DNA from 2 places in the Gordonia sp. Z-3 genome. Region 1 is predicted to be linked to the other one. Evidence: predicted binding sites of a transcription regulator. Region 1 holds the regulator's gene; the other holds the start of a gene.
What was found. Region 1 encodes LexA, which represses DNA repair genes until DNA is damaged. Its sites were predicted from a motif close to CGAACANNTGTTCG; they were not measured.

Region 1 (9,016 bases):
CATCGGCAGCGCCTGCGCCGGATCGGCGAGCTGCACCGCGGTGACCGCACCCAACCCGGTCCGCACTTCGGCGACAGCGTCCAACTGCGCCAACGGGCTCAACAGCGCGGCCAGATCCGCCTCCAGCCGCGCAGCCTCCGCCAGCAAACCTTCGCGTTCGATGATGTCGAGGTTGGCCATCGCTGCCGCCGCGGCCCCGGCGTGCCCGCCGTAGGTGTAGCCGTGCCTCCACCAGGTGCCGCCGGCGTAGAAGGGCTCGGCAACATGCGGTGCGATGAACACCGCCCCCATCGGGACGTACCCCGACGTCAGCCCCTTCGCGGTGGTCATCATGTCCGGCGCCAGATCGAATCGCGACGAGGCGAACCATGACTGCCCACCGATGCGGCCGAAACCGGTGACCACCTCGTCGGCGACGAACAACACATCGTGATCGCGGCAGATCTGGCGTACCTCGGCGAGATATCCCTCCGGCGGCAGATAGATCCCGCCGGCACCGATGATCGGCTCACAGAAGAACGCCGCGACCCGCTCCGCCCCGACTCGCTCGATCAGACCGAGCAGGCTCTTGGCGTTGTCCCACTCCACGGTCTCCGCATCCGCCATCAGCTCCCCGTAGCCCTCGCGGTTCACCCCGATTCCGGCGAGCGCGGTTCCGGCGACGTGCATTCCGTGGTAGGCCTTGGTGCGGCCGACGACGATGTTCTTCTCCGGCTTGCCCACCTCGTGCCAGTACCGCCGGGCCAGTTTGGCCGCGGTGTCCACCGAATCGCTGCCACCGGAGGTGAAGAAGATCTTGCTACCGGCTACCGGAGCGATCCCGGCCAACCGTTCGGCGAGCTCGGCGGTCACGTCCGCGGTGAGGTCACCGAAGCCGGAGTAATGCGCGAGCCGGCCCAGCTGGTCGGCCACGGCGTCAGCGACCTCGGTGCGCCCATGGCCGATGTTGGTGAACCACAGACCGGCGGTCGCGTCGAGGTACTCGCGTCCCTGTCCGTCCCAGATCCGGGTACCGCTTCCGCGGGTCACCACGAACGGTCCGTTCGCGGTGACCGATCCCATGTCGGCGAATCCATGCCAAAGTGAGCCTGCCATGGCTCAATCATGCCGGTCGTCGGCATCGCCGGAGGACGCAGGTCGTCCGGCGCCGATGATGCGGACGTGCGCGACCCCACTCGTGGCCACCCCATATCCTGTATGCATCATGTCCGCACCGACTTCCGCAGACCGCCGCGCGCTGCTCGACACGCTCGATGAACTGACCATCGTCGATGCACACCGGCTGCGCCGCCGGATCGACAAGCTCGGGCGCCATCCCGGGGCCACGGCTTGGCAGCGGCTCGCCGCGGACGTGGCTTCGGCACAATCACGTGTGGACCGACGGCGCGCATCGCTCCCGCTACTCGAGTTCCCGCCCGAACTGCCCATATCCGAGGCGCGCTCCGACATCGCCGGCGCCATCGCCGAGCATCAGGTGGTGGTCGTGGCGGGCGAGACCGGTTCGGGTAAGACGACGCAGCTTCCCAAGATCTGTCTGGAACTCGGCCGTGGAGTGCGCGGCGCGATCGGGCACACCCAACCTCGCCGGATCGCGGCGAGTTCGGTGGCGCGTCGCATCGCCGACGAAACCGCGTCGCAGATCGGCGACGCAATCGGCTACTCCGTGCGCTTCACCGACCGTGCCGGCGCCGACACCATGGTCAAGGTCATGACCGACGGCATCCTGCTCCGCGAGATCGCCGGCGACCCGTTGCTGCGCAGCTACGACACGCTGATCATCGACGAGGCCCACGAACGCAGTCTGAACATCGATTTCATCCTCGGCTACCTCCGCCGGCTGCTGCCCCGACGCCGCGATCTCAAGGTGATCATCACCTCTGCCACGATCGAGCCGGATCGGTTCGCCCGGCATTTCGCGGACGCCGTCGACGGCGCAGAGGTGCCGATTCTCGAGGTGTCCGGTCGGACCTACCCCGTGGAGGTCCGCTATCGGCCGTTCGGTGACGCACGCGACCCGGACAGTGACCATCGCGACCTCGATCAGGCACAGGCGATCGACGCCGCGGTCGGCGAGTTGTGGTCCGGTCGGCGCAGCGGCGACATCCTGGTGTTCCTGCCGACCGAACGTGACATCCGCGAGACGGCCGATGCACTGCGGCATCGTGCCTCGGCCGGAGCCGAGATCGTGCCCCTGTTCGCCCGTCTGTCCATCGCCGATCAGCAACGGGTGTTCGCGCCGTCGTCGGGACACCGCATCGTGCTTGCCACCAATGTCGCCGAGACCTCGTTGACCGTCCCGGGCATCCGCTACGTGATCGACACCGGCACCGCGCGAATCTCCCGCTACTCCACCCGGTCCAAGGTGAACCGACTTCCGGTGGAAGCGATCTCACAGGCCAGTGCCCGCCAGCGTGCGGGACGGTGCGGCCGCGTGGCGCCGGGCGTGTGTATCCGGCTCTACGCGGAGGAGGATTTCGACGCCCGCGCCGCGTTCACCGATCCGGAGATCCTGCGCACCAACCTCGCCGCGGTCATCCTGCAGATGGCCTCCTTGCGCATCGGCGACGTCTCGCAGTTCCCGTTCGTCCAACCCCCGGACGCTCGCGCAATCCGCGACGGCATGGCCGTGCTCACCGAGCTCGGCGCAATACACGAGACGCAACGCGACGACCACGAACCCGTGCTCACCCAGGTCGGCCGCCAGATGGCCCGCATCCCGGTGGATCCACGACTGGCCCGCATGCTCATCGCGGCGCGTGACGGCGGGTGTCTCGACCATGTTCTGGTCATCGCCGCGGCGCTGTCGATTCCTGATGTGCGCGAGCGCCCTGCCGACCAGCGCGAGGCAGCCGACGCCGCTCACCGGCGGTTCGCCGTGCCGGGCTCGGAGTTCCTGGCCCACCTCGAGCTCTGGTCGTATCTGACCGAGCGCCGCAAAGAGCTGTCCGGGAATCAGTTCCGGAGACTCTGCGAACGCGAGTTCCTTCACTTTCTGCGGATCCGGGAATGGCAGGAACTGCATCGACAGCTGACCCGGGTGGTGACCGACCTCGACTGGCCTGTTCCGGCAACCGAACGCGATGCCGATGCCATCCACCGCGCCATCTTGGCCGGCCTGCTGGGCAACATAGCCGTGCGGCAGGGTGATTCACGCGAATACCTGGGCGCACGCAACACCACCATGGCGATCTTCCCGGGTTCGGCGCTGGCCCGGAAGCCGCCCGCGTTCCTGATGGCCGCCGAGCTCGTGGAGACCTCCCGGCTGTTCGCGCACACGGTGGCAGCGATCGATCCGCTGTGGGTCGAGCAACTCGCCGGAGATCTGGTCCGCCGCAGCTACAGCGAGCCGCACTGGTCGGCGAAACGTGGCGCCGCGTTGGCCTACGAGCGGGTGACGCTCTATGGCGTTCCGCTGGTGGCACGACGCCGGGTGCAGTTCGGGCCCATTGATCCACCGACCGCACGAGAGATGTTCATCCGTCACGCCCTCGTCGAGGGTGACTGGCGCACCGAGCACACGTTCTTCCACAACAACCGTGCTCTGCTCGAGGCCGCGGCCGATGTGGAACACCGTGCACGGCGTCGCGATGTGGTGATCAGCGAACAGCAACTGTTCGACTTCTACGACGCGCGTATCGGCGACGAGGTCGTCTCGGCCCGACATTTTGACAGCTGGTGGAAGAAGGCCCGGCGCGCGCAGCCAGACCTGCTCGATCTCCGCCCGGAGGATGTGGCCACCGACGTCGCTGTCGCCGACACAGACTTCCCCGGCGCCTGGCAGCAGGGCGAAACCCGCCTCGAGCTGCGGTACCGGTTCGAACCGGGTGCCCCCGATGACGGTGTCACCGTGGTGATCCCGCGGCCGCTGCTCGACCATGTGCGGCCGGCAGGCTTCGACTGGTCGGTTCCGGGCCTGCGCAGCGAGCTCGCGACCGAACTCGTCCGGTCACTCCCCAAGTCGCTACGCAAGTCGATGGCGCCGGCGCAGCGTTTCGCCGATCTCGCGTTGTCCCGATTGACACCGCGCGCCGAGCCCCTCGTCGCCGGCCTCGCCCGCGAACTGTCGACGATCACGACCATGACGGTGTCTCCCGACGACTTCGCACCCGAGCGGATTCCACCCCACCTCACGATGAATTTTGCCGTGGTCGACCGTGACGGCACCGTGCTCACGACCGGGAAGTCGCTGCACCGGCTGAAGCAGGAGTTCGACGGGTCGCACGAGGCCGCCCGGCCCGTCGAGGTCGTCACGGACTGGACCGCCACCGGCATCGGCGAGCTACCGCCCACGGTGACGACAACTGTTGCCGGACAGCAGATCACCCATTATGTGGGACTCGACGCTGTTCGTGACGCAGCCGGCCGGACGGTTGGGGTGACCCGTGTCGAGCTGAGCACCGAGGCCGAACGCGACCGCCGTCACAGCGCAGCGGTGGTGGCACTCCTCGACCTGACCATCCCACCGCTGACCCGCAAGATCACCGCGACCCTTGATGCCGCCGGTCGGTTGGCGATGAGTCAGAGCCCCTACCGCGATGTCGAACATCTCGTGGGCGACTGCACCCGACGCGCCATCCGCGACCTCGCGGCAGACCGGAACCTTCGTGCCGTGCGATCGGCGACCGAATTCCGGCGACTCCGCGACGATCTGCGCCCCCGGGTGGCGCAACAGGCTCCCGATTACTTCACCCTGAGCGTTGACGTGCTCCGCCGCGTGGCCCCGCTGCGCGCGCAGATGGACCGGCTCAGCGGCTCGGTGGCCGCCGATGACGTCGCCGAGCAGTTGGACAATCTGGTCTTCGACGGATTCGTCGTCGCGACCCCGCACGACCGCCTTGTCCATGTGCCGCGCTACCTCGAAGCCGCAACCGTTCGCCTCACGGAGTTGCCCGCAGCTGCCGGCCGCGACAGTACCGCCCTGGCATCCATCGATCGTGTTGTGACGCATTGGAATCAGCGTGCAACGCACCTCGCTGCGGCGCGCCGGGATGCGTTCGACGAACACGCGCACTGGCTTGTCGAGGAACTGCGGGTCGGACTGTTCGCGCAGCGGTTGGGCACCGCACGGCCGATCTCGGAGAAGCGGGCGATCCGCGCCCTCGATCAGTTCAGTTGAGACCGTCGGTGACGCTGACCCGCTCATCAACCACCCCGGAATCGGCCTCGGAGCGGTGGGTGAGATTGCCCTGCAGGTCGTCGATCTCTCGCTGAAAGTCCTCCAGCGAGTCGAATGACCGGTAGACCGAGGCGAAGCGCAGATAGGCCACCTCGTCGAGATCACGCAGCGGACCGAGGATCGCCAACCCCACCTCATTGCTGGGAATCTCGGCCGATCCCGATGCGCGGACCGCATCCTCGACCTGCTGGGCCAACTTGGCGAGCGCGTCCTCGGCGACGTCTCGGCCCTGGCAGGCCCGACGAACCCCGCGCATCACCTTCTCCCGACTGAACGGCTCGGTGACCCCGTTGCGTTTGGCGACCGACAGCACGGCACTCTCGACGGTGGAGAATCGGCGACGGCACTCCGCACACGAACGGCGCCGTCGGATCGCCTGCCCCTCGTCGGCGACACGCGAGTCGATGACCTTGGTGTCTTCGTTCTTGCAAAACGGGCAGCGCATGTCGTCCTCACGCACGTCTCTGGACACACCGGCGCACCGGTCACCCGTCACGCCGTGCCGGTTCCCGGCCGGACCCTGTGCCATCGAGGATACCGTCAGGCCCTCAGCTGTATGCGGGTGCGATCAAAGCCTGCCCCACCCGCAGGCCGGAGCCGGCGAGTTTGTTGCGTTCGACGATCTGCTCGATGACGGCCTGGCGTGGCACATCCGGCGCGATGCGATCGGCGATGGAGCTCAACGAATCACCCTGCCGCACGTGGACCACCTCGGTCCCGGTAGGGCTCGGTTTCACCGACGCGGCATAGTTGGAGCCGACGATGGCGACCGCCCACACCAGCACCGCGAGCGCCCCACCGAGCACCACGGCTGCGGCCGTCGCGCGTCGACGCACGAACCTACGGTCGACTCCCGGCGACGCACAGCTCGTCCCCGACACCCGTGCCGCCGGGGCACCGGACCCGCCCGGTCGACGCCTCGTGGGCCCGGTGGAGTCATATCGCCCCCGCCGCCGCGGTCGGGAGACATGCCCGGCCGGGACTCTGTCGCGCGTCGGGACGTCTGCAGGGCGCCCGGATGCCGGGTGCATCGGGGGCGCAGCCGGTGCGTACTGCGTCTGCCGATGAAGGGTCGCTGTGCTCATCGTGTCCTCCTGGGAACGAGTCGGATCGAACCTCGGGCGCCTCTCGAACGCACGTCGCTCATGTGTTCGAGAGAACGCATGTTCGATTTGTAGCACGTGGGTCCGACAATGTCTCGACACACGTCGAACACATGTTTGAACATGTCGAAATGTTCGGCTACTGTCGGCGACATGGTGACGTGCGTGGATGGGCCCTGAACAGCAGTTCCGAACCAGCCGAGCAGTTTCCCCGAACAGACCAGCAGTTTTTCGATCCAGACCGGCAACCCGTAATCGGCCGCTGCCGGTTTCGGCGACAGGAAGGACTCGACCGATGAGCGACAAAGCCGGCGGGCGGCGCGGCGCGTCCCGCGGGATCAGCAGCAAGCCGAAACCCGAGGCGCAGGCGCCGACCGGAGCCGATCCGGAGGCATCGGATAGCGCGGTCGCCGATCCGGAAGTCGTCGAGGCTAGCCTGACCCCTCGTCAGCGAGGCGTGCTCGAGTACATCCGCGCCTCGGTCCGCGAGCGCGGTTATCCGCCGAGCATCCGGGAGATCGGCGATGCCGTCGGCCTCACCTCGACGTCGTCGGTGGCCCACCAGCTGCGGACCCTGGAACGCAAAGGTCTACTCAAGCGCGACCACAACCGCCCACGCGCGGTCAACATCCAAGACGGCGACCAGCACATCCCACCGGGCGGTACGGCCGCATCCGGCGATGGCGCGCAGCTGCCCACCCCGACGTTCGTACCGGTCCTCGGCCGGATCGCCGCGGGTGGACCCATTCTCGCCGAGGAAGCCGTCGAGGACGTGTTCCCGCTACCCCGCGAACTCGTAGGTGAGGGCTCACTGTTCCTGCTCCGCGTGGTCGGCGAGTCGATGATCGACGCGGCGATCTGCGACGGCGACTGGGTGGTCGTACGCCAGCAGAGTGTCGCCGACAACGGCGACATCGTGGCAGCGATGATCGACGGCGAGGCCACGGTCAAGACCTTCAAGCGCAAGGACGGCCACGTCTGGCTGATGCCGCACAACGATCTGTTCGACCCGATCTCGGGCGATGACGCCGCCATTCTCGGCAAGGTCGTCACCGTGATGCGCCGGGTCTGAAACCGAGCGGGCCGGCCGCTCAGCCGACCACTGCGCCGGCCAGCACCGCAGTCGCAGCAGCACGAGCCGCGGCGGGTTCCGCCGTCGCCAGGGCAGCCTCGGCGGCCGCACGACATTGCTCGACGGTCACCTCCGCGAGCCTGGCGCCGACCGCGGCCGAGGCCGCGGGCGCAGTCGACAGGGACGTGACCCCGAGTCCGACCAGCACACACGCGAGCAACGGATCGGCTGCCGCCTCGCCGCAGACCCCAACGGGTTTGTCGGCGGCCTGACCGGCACGCGCCACGCCGGCGATAAGGGTGAGCACCGCGGGCTGCCAGGGATCGGTGAGAGCGGCGAGCTCCGCCGACATCCGGTCGGCGGCCATCGTGTACTGGGTCAGGTCGTTGGTTCCGATCGACACGAAGTCGACCTCCGCCAGGATCGATTCGGCGAGAATCGCTGCCGCCGGCACCTCGATCATCACACCGGCGATCAGTCCGCGTCGGCGTACCTCCCCGGCGAACTCCGCGGCCTCGGTCGCCGAGGCGATCATCGGCGCCATCACCCACGGCGTCGGTTGACCTCCGTCGGCGGCTGCCGCGATCGCGTCGAGCTGGGCCGCCCGGATGCCCGGATGAGCATCGACGATCCGGTTGCCACGCACGCCGAGAGCCGGATTGGTCTCCTCGATCTGCGTGACGAACTTCAGCGGCTTGTCGGAGCCCGCATCGAGGGTCCGGATCACCACCTTGCGCCCCTCGAAGGCGTCGAGCACCTCGCGATAGAGCCGCGTCTGCTCCTCCACCGAGGGCTCGTCCGCGCGGTCGAGAAACGCCAACTCCGTGCGGAACAGGCCGACACCCTCTACCGGGTGGGAGGTCGCCGACCGGGCCGACGTGCCATCGGCGACATTGGCGAGGACCGCGATCGGTCGCCCGTCGGCGGTCACTCCCGGTCCGGCCCAGGCCGCCACCAATTCCGCCATCCGCCGGCTCTCGGCCACGCGCGCGGCGGCGTCGTCGGGATCCGGCTCGACCTCCAGGGTGCCCGCGGTACCGTCGACCAGCACCGTCGTCCCGGCGGCCACCTCACCGAGGCCGGATACCGCCACCACACACGGAATCCCGAGTTGTCGCGCGATGATCGCGGTGTGACTGGTCGGGCCGCCCAGCCGTGTGACCAGCGCGGTGACCTTTGTCGGGTCCAGTCCCGCCGTGTCGGCCGGAGCAAGATCGTCGGCCAACAGCACAGACGGTTCGGCGGGTTCCGGAACCCCGGGTTCGGGGACTCCCAGTAGTTCGGCGACCACGCGGTCCCGGACATCGTTGAGATCCGTGACGCGCTCGGCCATGAGGCCGCCGAGTTTGGTGAACATCGCCGCGAACTGGTCGGTCGCGGCGACCGCTGCCGCCGGCGCTGCCGTCCCTGTCGTGATGAGTTTCGAGGCCGCGCCGGTCCACCCGCGGTCCTCGGCGAGACCCGCCGTCGCCGACAATACCTCCGCCGCGGCACCCGAGGCGTGTGATGCCCGCTCCCGCAGCCTCCCCGCGACCGCGGCCGCCGCGTCGGTGAACCGCTTGATCTCCACGTCGCGTTCGTCCTCGAGGACGGGGGCGGCGACGGCCGGGTCGTACACCGGACGCTCACCCGGCCAGATCGCGGGCCCGTAGGCGTGTCCGCCGA
Region 2 (9,016 bases), on a different contig from region 1:
GTTGGCGGAGGCGCCTGTTTCGGAGCCTGCCGACGGCTCACGAACAGCGGTCCAACCGCACCCCACCCGCACCGACCACCGCCCCCGCTCCACCAACTGGAACCGCATCACCGCGTGGGAGGTGATCGGCTACACCAGCGCGATCGTGTTCATCGGTGCGCTGGCGTTGGGCTGGTTCGACATCATGCTGCCGTGGGCGGGCGCGTGACGACAGTCGACGACGAGGCGCCCACTCAACCGATCCGCTCGGTGAGCGACACCCGGACCCCGGCCGCGAAGACATTCTTCGACGACATCGCCGGCCTGCGTGGCATCGCCGTACTGCTGGTGGTGCTGTTCCACGCGCATGTCCCGTTCGTGACCGGCGGATTCGTCGGCGTCGACATCTTCTTCGTCATCTCCGGGTTCCTCATCACGCGGCTGCTGATCCGCGAATACGAACGCACCGGGTCGTTGTCGTTCAAGGGTTTCTACGCGCGGCGGGCGCGGCGGATCATTCCGGCGGCGGCGTTGGTGATCGTGGTGTCGATCATCGGTGCCGCGCTGACCATGCCGCTGCTGAAGGTCTTCAAACAGGCCATCGATCTGCTCGCTGCCGCAGCGCAAGTTGCCAATTGGCATTTCCTCTCGCAGAACGCCGACTACCTGGCCGGCGCCATCGACGGCAGTCTGGCAACCCATTTCTGGTCGTTGTCGATCGAGGAGCAGCTGTACTTCGTGTGGCCACTGGCGGTGTTCGGCGCCGCCGTCATCGCCTCACGTACCGCCCTGCGCCGCCACGTGTCGATGCGGGTCGCCGTGGGAGTGGTGGTGGGCGCGGTGACGCTCGCCTCGCTGATCGCCGCCATCCGGATCACCCCGACCGATCCAGCCACCGCCTACATGGCCACCTACACCCGCGCGTGGCAGTTCGGTGTGGGCGGGCTGATCGCGGTGGTGGCACCGTTGTTCGCGTTGCGGTGGAAGTCGCCCCGGATCACTGCGGCCGTCGCGATCCTGGTGGGATGGCTCGGCTTCGCCGGCATCATCGTGGCCGCGACGATGATCGACGCCCACACCCCCTACCCCGGCACGGCCGCCCTGTTGCCCACCATGGGTGCTGCCCTGGTCATCGTCTCCGGCCAGCTGTTCCCAGCCTTCGGCCGAGCACCTTCCGCGCCGCTGCGCCCTTCCTCTGGTCGAGTAGCTGCCGAGCCGCTGCGCCCTTCCGCTGGTCGAGTAGCTTCCGAGCCGCTAGGCGAGGAGGCGTATCGAGACCAGTCCCACCGCCCAACCCTCACCGTCGCCCGCCTCCTCGCCACCCCACCCCTGACATTCCTCGGCCGCGTCTCCTACGCCTGGTACCTCTGGCACTGGCCGGCGATCGTCCTCTTCGAAACCGTCACCGGCGCATCGTCGTGGCCAGTTCTGCTGCTGGTCTCGCTGGTCGCGCTGGGTATCGCGACCCTGTCGACGCTGTTCTTCGAAGAACCGATCATCAACAACCGCGAACTGCGACGCAACGCCTCGGCATCGATCTCGGTCGGCGTCACCGGGGTTGTCGTCGGGCTCACCGTCACGATGATCGCCGGCATCCTCACCGTGCAGATCGCCAGCCGCGACACCGTCGCCAATGCCGCGCTCAGCTACCAGTCGGTGTTCGGGAACGAGCGTGGTGAGATGGCGGGGCCAGTGGTGCCCAACCCATTCCAGGCCTACGACGACCGACCCGAGCCGCACGGCTGTCTGATCCCGGTCGGCGAGAGCGCCGCCGGCCACGACTGCACTTTCGGTCCCGACCATGGCACCCCGGTCGTGGTGTTCGGCGACAGTCACGCCGACCAGTGGTCCGAAGCGATCCGCAGCATCGGCGCCAGCCATGGCTGGCGGATTCATCAGTTCACCAAAGCGGCCTGTCCTGCACAGAATCTGGCGCCGCGTCGCGGAGTCGGCGACCCCTACACCCAGCCGGAGTGCCTCCGATGGCGCGACGGAGCGCTCGCCGACATCCAGGCGGTGGCGCCCCGCATCATCTTTGTGTCATCGTTGTCGACCTACGTGCCCGACCGCGACGACGTGGAGCAGGCCTGGGACGACACGCTGACGGCCCTGCGCGCGACCGGCGCGAAGATCGTCTACATCGCCGACACCCCGTACCCGGGTTTCCAGATCGCCGACTGCATGTCCGGGGCGATGGACAACTGGCACAAGTGCGATTTCGAGCTCGACGGCTTCACTCGCATCGAACCGATCCTCGACGAGCAGGCGCGCGGGCAGAGCACCGATATCCTCACCATCGGCGTCAATGACCTGTTGTGCGACGGCAACCTGTGCTTCCCGGCACGCAACAAGATCCTCTTCTACCGTGACGACTCGCACCTGACCGCGACCGCCGCCGAGGTGCTCGAGCCGGCGCTGGTACGCCAGCTCGACGCCGCGAGGTTCGACTACGGCGGGCGCTGAACAGCCGGTGGAGTTTCACGCGCGCCCAGCGATCAACCGCGCGCACAGTTTCAAGCGCGAGTGATCAACGCACGCTCGAGGACTCTGGTGTCGGCCGACGATCCGCCCGTGCGTCAATCGGCGATGAATTGCACCTGACCGAACAGACCACCGGTGCCGCGTTCGCGTTGGCGACGAATCACATAGCGGCCCGGTGCGATTCCGGTGGCGCCATGTTCGGGGTGGATGAGGTAGGCGACGACGTCGTTCTCCAAGATGCCCAGGGCGAGTAGGGCCTCGTCGCGGACCGGCGACGACCACCTGCACCTGCCCCCGTCGGCCACCAACGTGTGTGGATTGCCGCCCGCGGCGCTGCGCAGGAGTTCCACCCCGGACAGTGGTACGTCCACCCGCTGGGTGTGGTTCACCGATCGCACGTCGCCGGCGACGAAGTGATAGGGGATCACCAGCAGGTCGCCTTGCGCCTGCATGCCGTCGATCACCGGGATCGAGATCGATTGGTCGAGATAGTCGAAGACGCTCAGGCCGCTGCGGTGGGTGAGGTCGGACAGGGTCATGTTCATGTGATCACCGTGGAGGTTGTTGTGGGTGGGGGAATCGGGGGACTCGGATCAGGTACGTCGGAGGAGGCCCGCGTAGTGTGCCCCGCGGAGGCCGTAAGTCCATCCGGCCGCGTCGACCGCAGAGGATATCCAGCCGGGTATCTGCAGACCGTAGCGGCGACGGTGACCGTCTCGTTCGCTAGAACCGTTGACGGCGAGCAGGATCTTCTCGTTCGTGCGCCATTCCGGCGGTGTCGAGTAGAGCTGCAGAGCGCCTCCAGGGTTGCCGGGATCGGGGGACTGATCCACCAATCTCAGGCCGGCAGCATCAATGTAGTTGTCCCAACCGATCCGCTCGATCGCCGTTCGACGGACCTCGACATTGCGTTCCCGCGCAATCTTTTCCGGTGAAGGATCGTCGATGACCCAGTCCGGAACCACGGTCCCGTGCACGACGTGTACCCCCGTACCGTCGACGAATTCCACTGCGCGGCGGTCCGGGTGATGCAGGCGCCGCTCGCCGTGTAGACCGGCCGGCGTCGGTTCGGTGTGGATCGCGATCGGTCGTTCGGCGAGAACGCACACGTCGTCGAACGGCCACCACCAGCCGGTGGATGTGGCGAGAGTCGCCTGTATGTCAACTGTCGCGTGGTCGGACGCGGACGCTCGGGCAACGCCGCAGCGCCACAGTGCGTCGCAGATCGCGACCCGGTGTGCCTCGTGTTGCCCATACCAGGCGACCACACCGTTCAGTGGCCTCATCTTGGTCCGGATCGTCGCCGCGATACCGTCGAACAGGCTGGTGCGCAACGAGTTCTGCACGGCGGTGCGAATCATCGCGCGTGGACCGATCCCGGCGTCGAGCGATTCTTGGATGGTCATCTCGGCAGCCGCGTACGGCGCCACCCGAAGCTCCCGTGCGGCGCGCAGGCCAAGGAACGGGAACCGCTGCCCAGGTCGCTCTCCGGTCACACGCTCACGAGCTCGACTGATTCGGTCGGCGATACGGCGCGAGGCGCTATCGCGTGACAGCGACACGGAGGCTGCCAGGCCCTCGGACGCGATAAAGTCGGTCGCTGCGGGCGGTGAAGTGGTCCAGACGAATTCGGGTTCCGGGTAGCCGCACCATCGATACAGTTGTGCGACAGCGGATTCGGCGGTATCTCGGTCGGCCGGCAGGGTGCACAGACCGTGTTCGAGCCATGTCGCACGTGCCTCGGTGATCTCTGCTGCCAGATCTGTGGATGAATGACGCTGAATGACTCGGTGACGAGTCGGCGGGGTGATCACGGCGCTCACGCGATGGTGGCGGTGTCCGCCTTTCCGGTAGTCATAGCAATCAAGAGTGGCACGGGATCGGCTCTCGCGCAACACCCGGTTGCCCAACCTGACGACCGGCCAAGGTTTTCGCGCGCGCGCAGCGATCACCCGCGCGTGCAGTTTCACGCGCGGGTGATCGACGGGCGCGCGAGGACCACGCGACCTACCGCACCCGGGCCAGCAATCGTCGTCGGGCCTGGTGACTTGTTCGACGCAGCTTGCGCTTTCGTCGTCGAGTACGTGCGGCGAGTCGTGCCGGCGAGATCGGCTTGCGCCGAACCGCCGCGTCCGCAGCCGGTGGTTTGGTTTCGGCGGGTTGTGGGTCCTCGCTGATCGTGCCGCCGCGGAGGTAGTGTTCGAAGAGTTCGCCGACCTCGTGTATCCGGTTGACCTGGGGTGGTCCTGGTGGGCTGCCGTCGAGCGGGTTCAGTGACCATCCGGCTCGCCCGGCGTCACGGCCGTGGCGGATGATGCGGGTGGTCCATTGTCCGGGTTTGGGGCCGACCATCCGATTGTGCGGTGGGCAGGCCGGTGCGTTCGTGTCGATGTCGGTGGTTCCGCCGTCGGCCCAATCCTTGTCTGCGTGATGGATTTCGACGATCGCACTCGGATGTGAGCAGCCTGGTTTGGAACATCCGCCGCCGCCGTCCTGGGCGAAGTGCATCAACCGTTGCGCCCGGCTGGCCAACCGTTTGGCGGTGCCCAGATACAGCGGCTGTGCTGTGTGGTCTTTGAATACGGCGAGGTGGAACTGGGCCTCGGCGGCCATTTCGATGATGTCGGCGATGGGTAGTTGGGTGCCGGTCGCGGTGTGCCCGAACCCGGCACGATCCCGCAGATCGGTTTCGTTGACCTTGACGATGATGTGTGGCGGCAGACCGCGGTGGCTCTTGCCGAGTACCCCACCGTCGAGGACCAGCTTGAACAGGGCTTGCAGTGCGTCGTGGTTGCGTTGGCCGGTGGATCGATTGTCGCGCCCGGCTGCCTCTTTCAGTTTCTCGATGTCGACGTCGAGAGTCGCGCCGCGTGGGGAGTCCTTGTTGTCGGGATTGTTCATCCCGGGGGCGGCCATTTTCGCCAGGATCACGTCGAGCATGGCGCGGGTGGTGGGTGTGAGGGCACCGTCGATCTCGCTCATCGATTGGTCGTCTTGATCACCGATGAGTACCGAACGACGCCGGGCGCGGTCGCGTTCATCGGCCAGGGTGCCGTCGGGGTCGATGCGGCTCAACAGTTCGGCGCCGGCCTTCAGGATCTGTTTCGGTGTGAGGGTGCGGGCGAACTCGGCCAACATCGCCTCGGCCTTCTCGGCGACGTCGAGTGGCACCGAGCGGGGAATCTTCTTGAGGACTTTCAGGACGGCATCGACATGGGCGGGTGTGGCTGCCCCGTCGGCGACTGCTGCTGCCAGGCCCGCATAGCGTGGTGGGGTGAGTTCGCCCTGCAGGGACCGGAATTGCGCCAGGGCCCGCATGTGTCGCATGCGGCGGCGGTGATCGGGGATGCGTAGATGGTGGGCCATCATTTCGCCGATGTGGCGGTAGCCGAGTTGGCCGGGCACGCCGCGGTCGTTGCAGTCCATCATGCGGCGATGCCCGATCAGACTCATCCGACGATGGGCACGCTCGTGTTGTTCGGCCACATCCAACACCGCGTCATCCATGGCGGAGGTGGTATCGACGGCATCGATACGGTCCAACAGGTCATGCAACTGCGCATACAGCTGCTGCACCTCACTGACTTGATCTGTGCCCGACACTGTGAATCCCCGACCGACGTTTCGAACGTACATTCGAGAGTAACCCCGATCTTCGATGTTCGCAACCTCTTGATCAGAATCACACAAGACCGGGGACGAAATGCCCTGACCTGGAACGTCGCAGCGGTGTGAACTAGAAGTGCTAGAACGAAACGGACACCCCGGGAGAAGGAGATGACTGATGACTGTGGGCGACGGCTCGATGGTCGTGGCGGTTGACGGCTCGGACAATGGCCTGGTCGCCACGCGGTGGGCGGCAGCCGCGGCCGAACGCGAGAAGCTCCCTTTGGACGTGGTCACTGCCTTCGAGATCCCGCCGATCGTGCCGACGCAGGCGTTTCTCGACGGGCTGCGCGCCGAGGCTCACCAGGGTGTCGACGAGGCGGCCGCGCTCGCCGGGAAGGTGGCGCCTGGGCTGCAGGTGACGGCATCTGTCGTCGAAGGGCGCCCGGCTCTGTTGTTGCAGGAGTTGTCGTCGCGGGCGAAGTGCCTGGTGGTGGGTAGTCGCGGACGCGGGGGAGTCGCGGGATTGTTGCTCGGATCGGTGAGCACCTATGTGGTGGCACACGGCGATTGCCCGGTCGTGGTGGTGCCGTCCGTAGAGGCGTCGAGGCCGTCGACGGGACCTGTCGTTGTTGGCCTGGACGGTTCGCAGGTCGCGCATGAGGCGGCGGTGGAGGCGTTTCGGCAGGCGCAGGCCCTGAACACCTCGGTGGTTGCCGTGCACACCTACAGCGCGTTGTCGGGTGAGGTCATCGGCGGTCGGCACCTGCCGCCGCGGGAACAACTCCACGACGAGGCGGTGGAACTGGTGGCAACCCAGCTCCGTGACGTACGCGAGCAGTACCCCGACGTCGACGTGAAAACCGTGCTGAGCGTGGACAAGCCGGCGCAGAGCATCCTCGATCATGCGAAGGACGCCCCGCTCGTGGTGCTCGGCAATCGTGGACGAGGTGGCTTCCGCGGACTGCTGCTGGGTTCGACATGCCAGTCGGTCTTGCACGTCGCGCAGTGCCCTGTGATGGTGGTGCACACGCAATAGGCTTCTGCGCCAGGGTTTAGCGATCGACGATGGTCGCCAATCCCTGCCGGAACGCTGCCGTGCTCGCCGGGGTCGTGTTGAATCGCCAGTCGCGTTCCTTATCGGTCTGAAACCACAGGAACGCCTCGAGGCGAGTCTCGGCGTCGACGATCGTGAAGAAGTCAGCAATCCAGTCCGCCTTCGCTTCGGGTGACGAACCCTCGGCGCATCCGACCTCGGTGATCAGTAGCGGCTGGTTGCCGCCCACTTCTTGTAGTCGACTGAGGCTGGGCGGGAACAGGTCTCGCGCCGACTGCCAATGATGCCCAGGCGCGTCGCCCCAGTTGTAGCCGTCGGCGGCCAGATAGTCGACGACGCCATGTCCCGGATACGCATCGGCGAAATCCGTGGTCGCGGCCGTCAGCGCATTGGGTGCCCAGACGAAGCGCACGTTGTCGGCACCGACGTCGTCGAAGATGCGCCACATGCGGTTCCACGCCGCCCGATACCCAGCGGCTGTGTTTCCGCCGATGCCGATCGCCCACGGATACCAGGTTCCGTTCATCTCCTGTGCGAACCGCAGCAGGATCGGCTTGCCCCAATCCACGAGCTGCGTCGCCCAGCGTCGGAAGTCATCGTCGAAGTCGCCGGATGCGATGCGTGACAACGCATACCGCGGTTGCTCGATCCCGCCGTCGGGTTGCCACGGCTCGAGACTGAGCAAAGGTCCGGCCCCGGCTTCGACGATCGCGTCGAGGTCGGCGATCGGTGCGTTGTCGCCGATCGCGGCGAACCGGTGCAGATACCCGGGGGCCGCGCCGGCCAGCGCGGCGAGCTGATCGATAGGCGACGGCGACGACGCACTCGCCGGTAGGACGCTCGGGATGTAGGCACCCCAGCGACGGTCGGGGACGGGTTCACCGTCAGTCGCCGGCGACGAGCATGCCGCCAACGGCAACGTCGCCGACCCGGCGAGCAACAGCGTGCGCAAGACCTCGCGGCGCGACCAGCCACGCGTCAGCGTGCGATCGGTCGGTGCGGTGGTCATGAGTCCATCTTGGCGGGTCGGTGCCGGCAGCGCCGTGGAGGGGATGCCGCCGCCGCAGTTGCTGAGGCGAGAACGTCGTGCATCGCAGCCGAGAACCTGCACGCCGACACGCGACGGCTTTCCCGCGTCTGTAGCCTTCGGAGCGCGGTGGTATTCACGTCAGCCGCCGGTAGCGGGGTGCGCGGACACCAAGGACTTGGCCGAGACAAGGAGCCTGCACATGACCACCTCGACCGCGGAGCCTGCCGCGACCGGCCGCTCCTCTTGGTTGCCGATGATCGGGTTGTTCCTCGCCCAGGTCATGATGTCCTTCAACGTCGCGGCCCTGCCGGTGTCCTTGGGCGGCATGGTCGAGGACTTCGACGTCGCGCCGACCGTCGCGAGTACCACCATCGTCGTCTATGGTCTCGTCGTCGCAGCCCTGGTGATGTTGGGGGCCAAACTCGGTCAACGTATCGGTTGGCTGCTGATCTTCCGGATCGTCGTCGGTGTGTTCGCCTGCTCGGCGATCCTGATGATCGTTTCGCCCGCCGTTGGCTGGGCCATCGCGGGTCAGGCGTTGGCCGGTGCGGCAGCCGCCATCATCGTGCCATCGTTGGTCGCCTTGATCGCCGCGAACTATCACGGGGACCAGCAGGCGACGGCGATCGGCTCTCTCGGGTCGGCTCGTGCGGTGTCGGGGGTGAGCGCCTTCTTCCTCGGTGGTGCGCTGGGCACGCTGGTCGGATGGCGCCCCGTCTTCGGAATCGTGCTGGCACTTGCGGTTCTCATCCTGATCTTCAGCTTCACGCTCACCTCGGTGCCCGGTGACCCGGACATCACGATCGACGTCTTCGCCGCAATCCTGATCGGCATCGGCATCATGTCGCTCACGCTGGGTTTCA

Region 2: a site for LexA is predicted at 6,086-6,099, ahead of VX037_RS13905 (HNH endonuclease signature motif containing protein). Genes of this name have one in related genera too.

Annotation. Positions count from the first base shown of each region.
Region 1 is NZ_JAZARS010000003.1:92,521-101,536, reverse strand. Features, by position in the region: gene VX037_RS04110 (aminotransferase family protein) at 1-1,095, opposite strand, end outside; gene hrpA (ATP-dependent RNA helicase HrpA) at 1,205-5,116, shown strand; gene nrdR (transcriptional regulator NrdR) at 5,109-5,621, opposite strand; gene VX037_RS04095 (LysM peptidoglycan-binding domain-containing protein) at 5,725-6,012, opposite strand; gene lexA (transcriptional repressor LexA) at 6,575-7,351, shown strand; gene ptsP (phosphoenolpyruvate--protein phosphotransferase) at 7,371-9,016, opposite strand, start outside.
Region 2 is NZ_JAZARS010000010.1:165,371-174,386, forward strand. Features, by position in the region: gene VX037_RS13885 (glycosyltransferase family 2 protein) at 1-208, shown strand, start outside; gene VX037_RS13890 (acyltransferase family protein) at 193-2,442, shown strand; gene VX037_RS13895 (hypothetical protein) at 2,556-3,005, opposite strand; gene VX037_RS13900 (DUF6745 domain-containing protein) at 3,054-3,956, opposite strand; gene VX037_RS13905 (HNH endonuclease signature motif containing protein) at 4,468-6,063, opposite strand; gene VX037_RS13910 (universal stress protein) at 6,245-7,105, shown strand; gene VX037_RS13915 (glycoside hydrolase family 26 protein) at 7,122-8,132, opposite strand; gene VX037_RS13920 (MFS transporter) at 8,353-9,016, shown strand, end outside.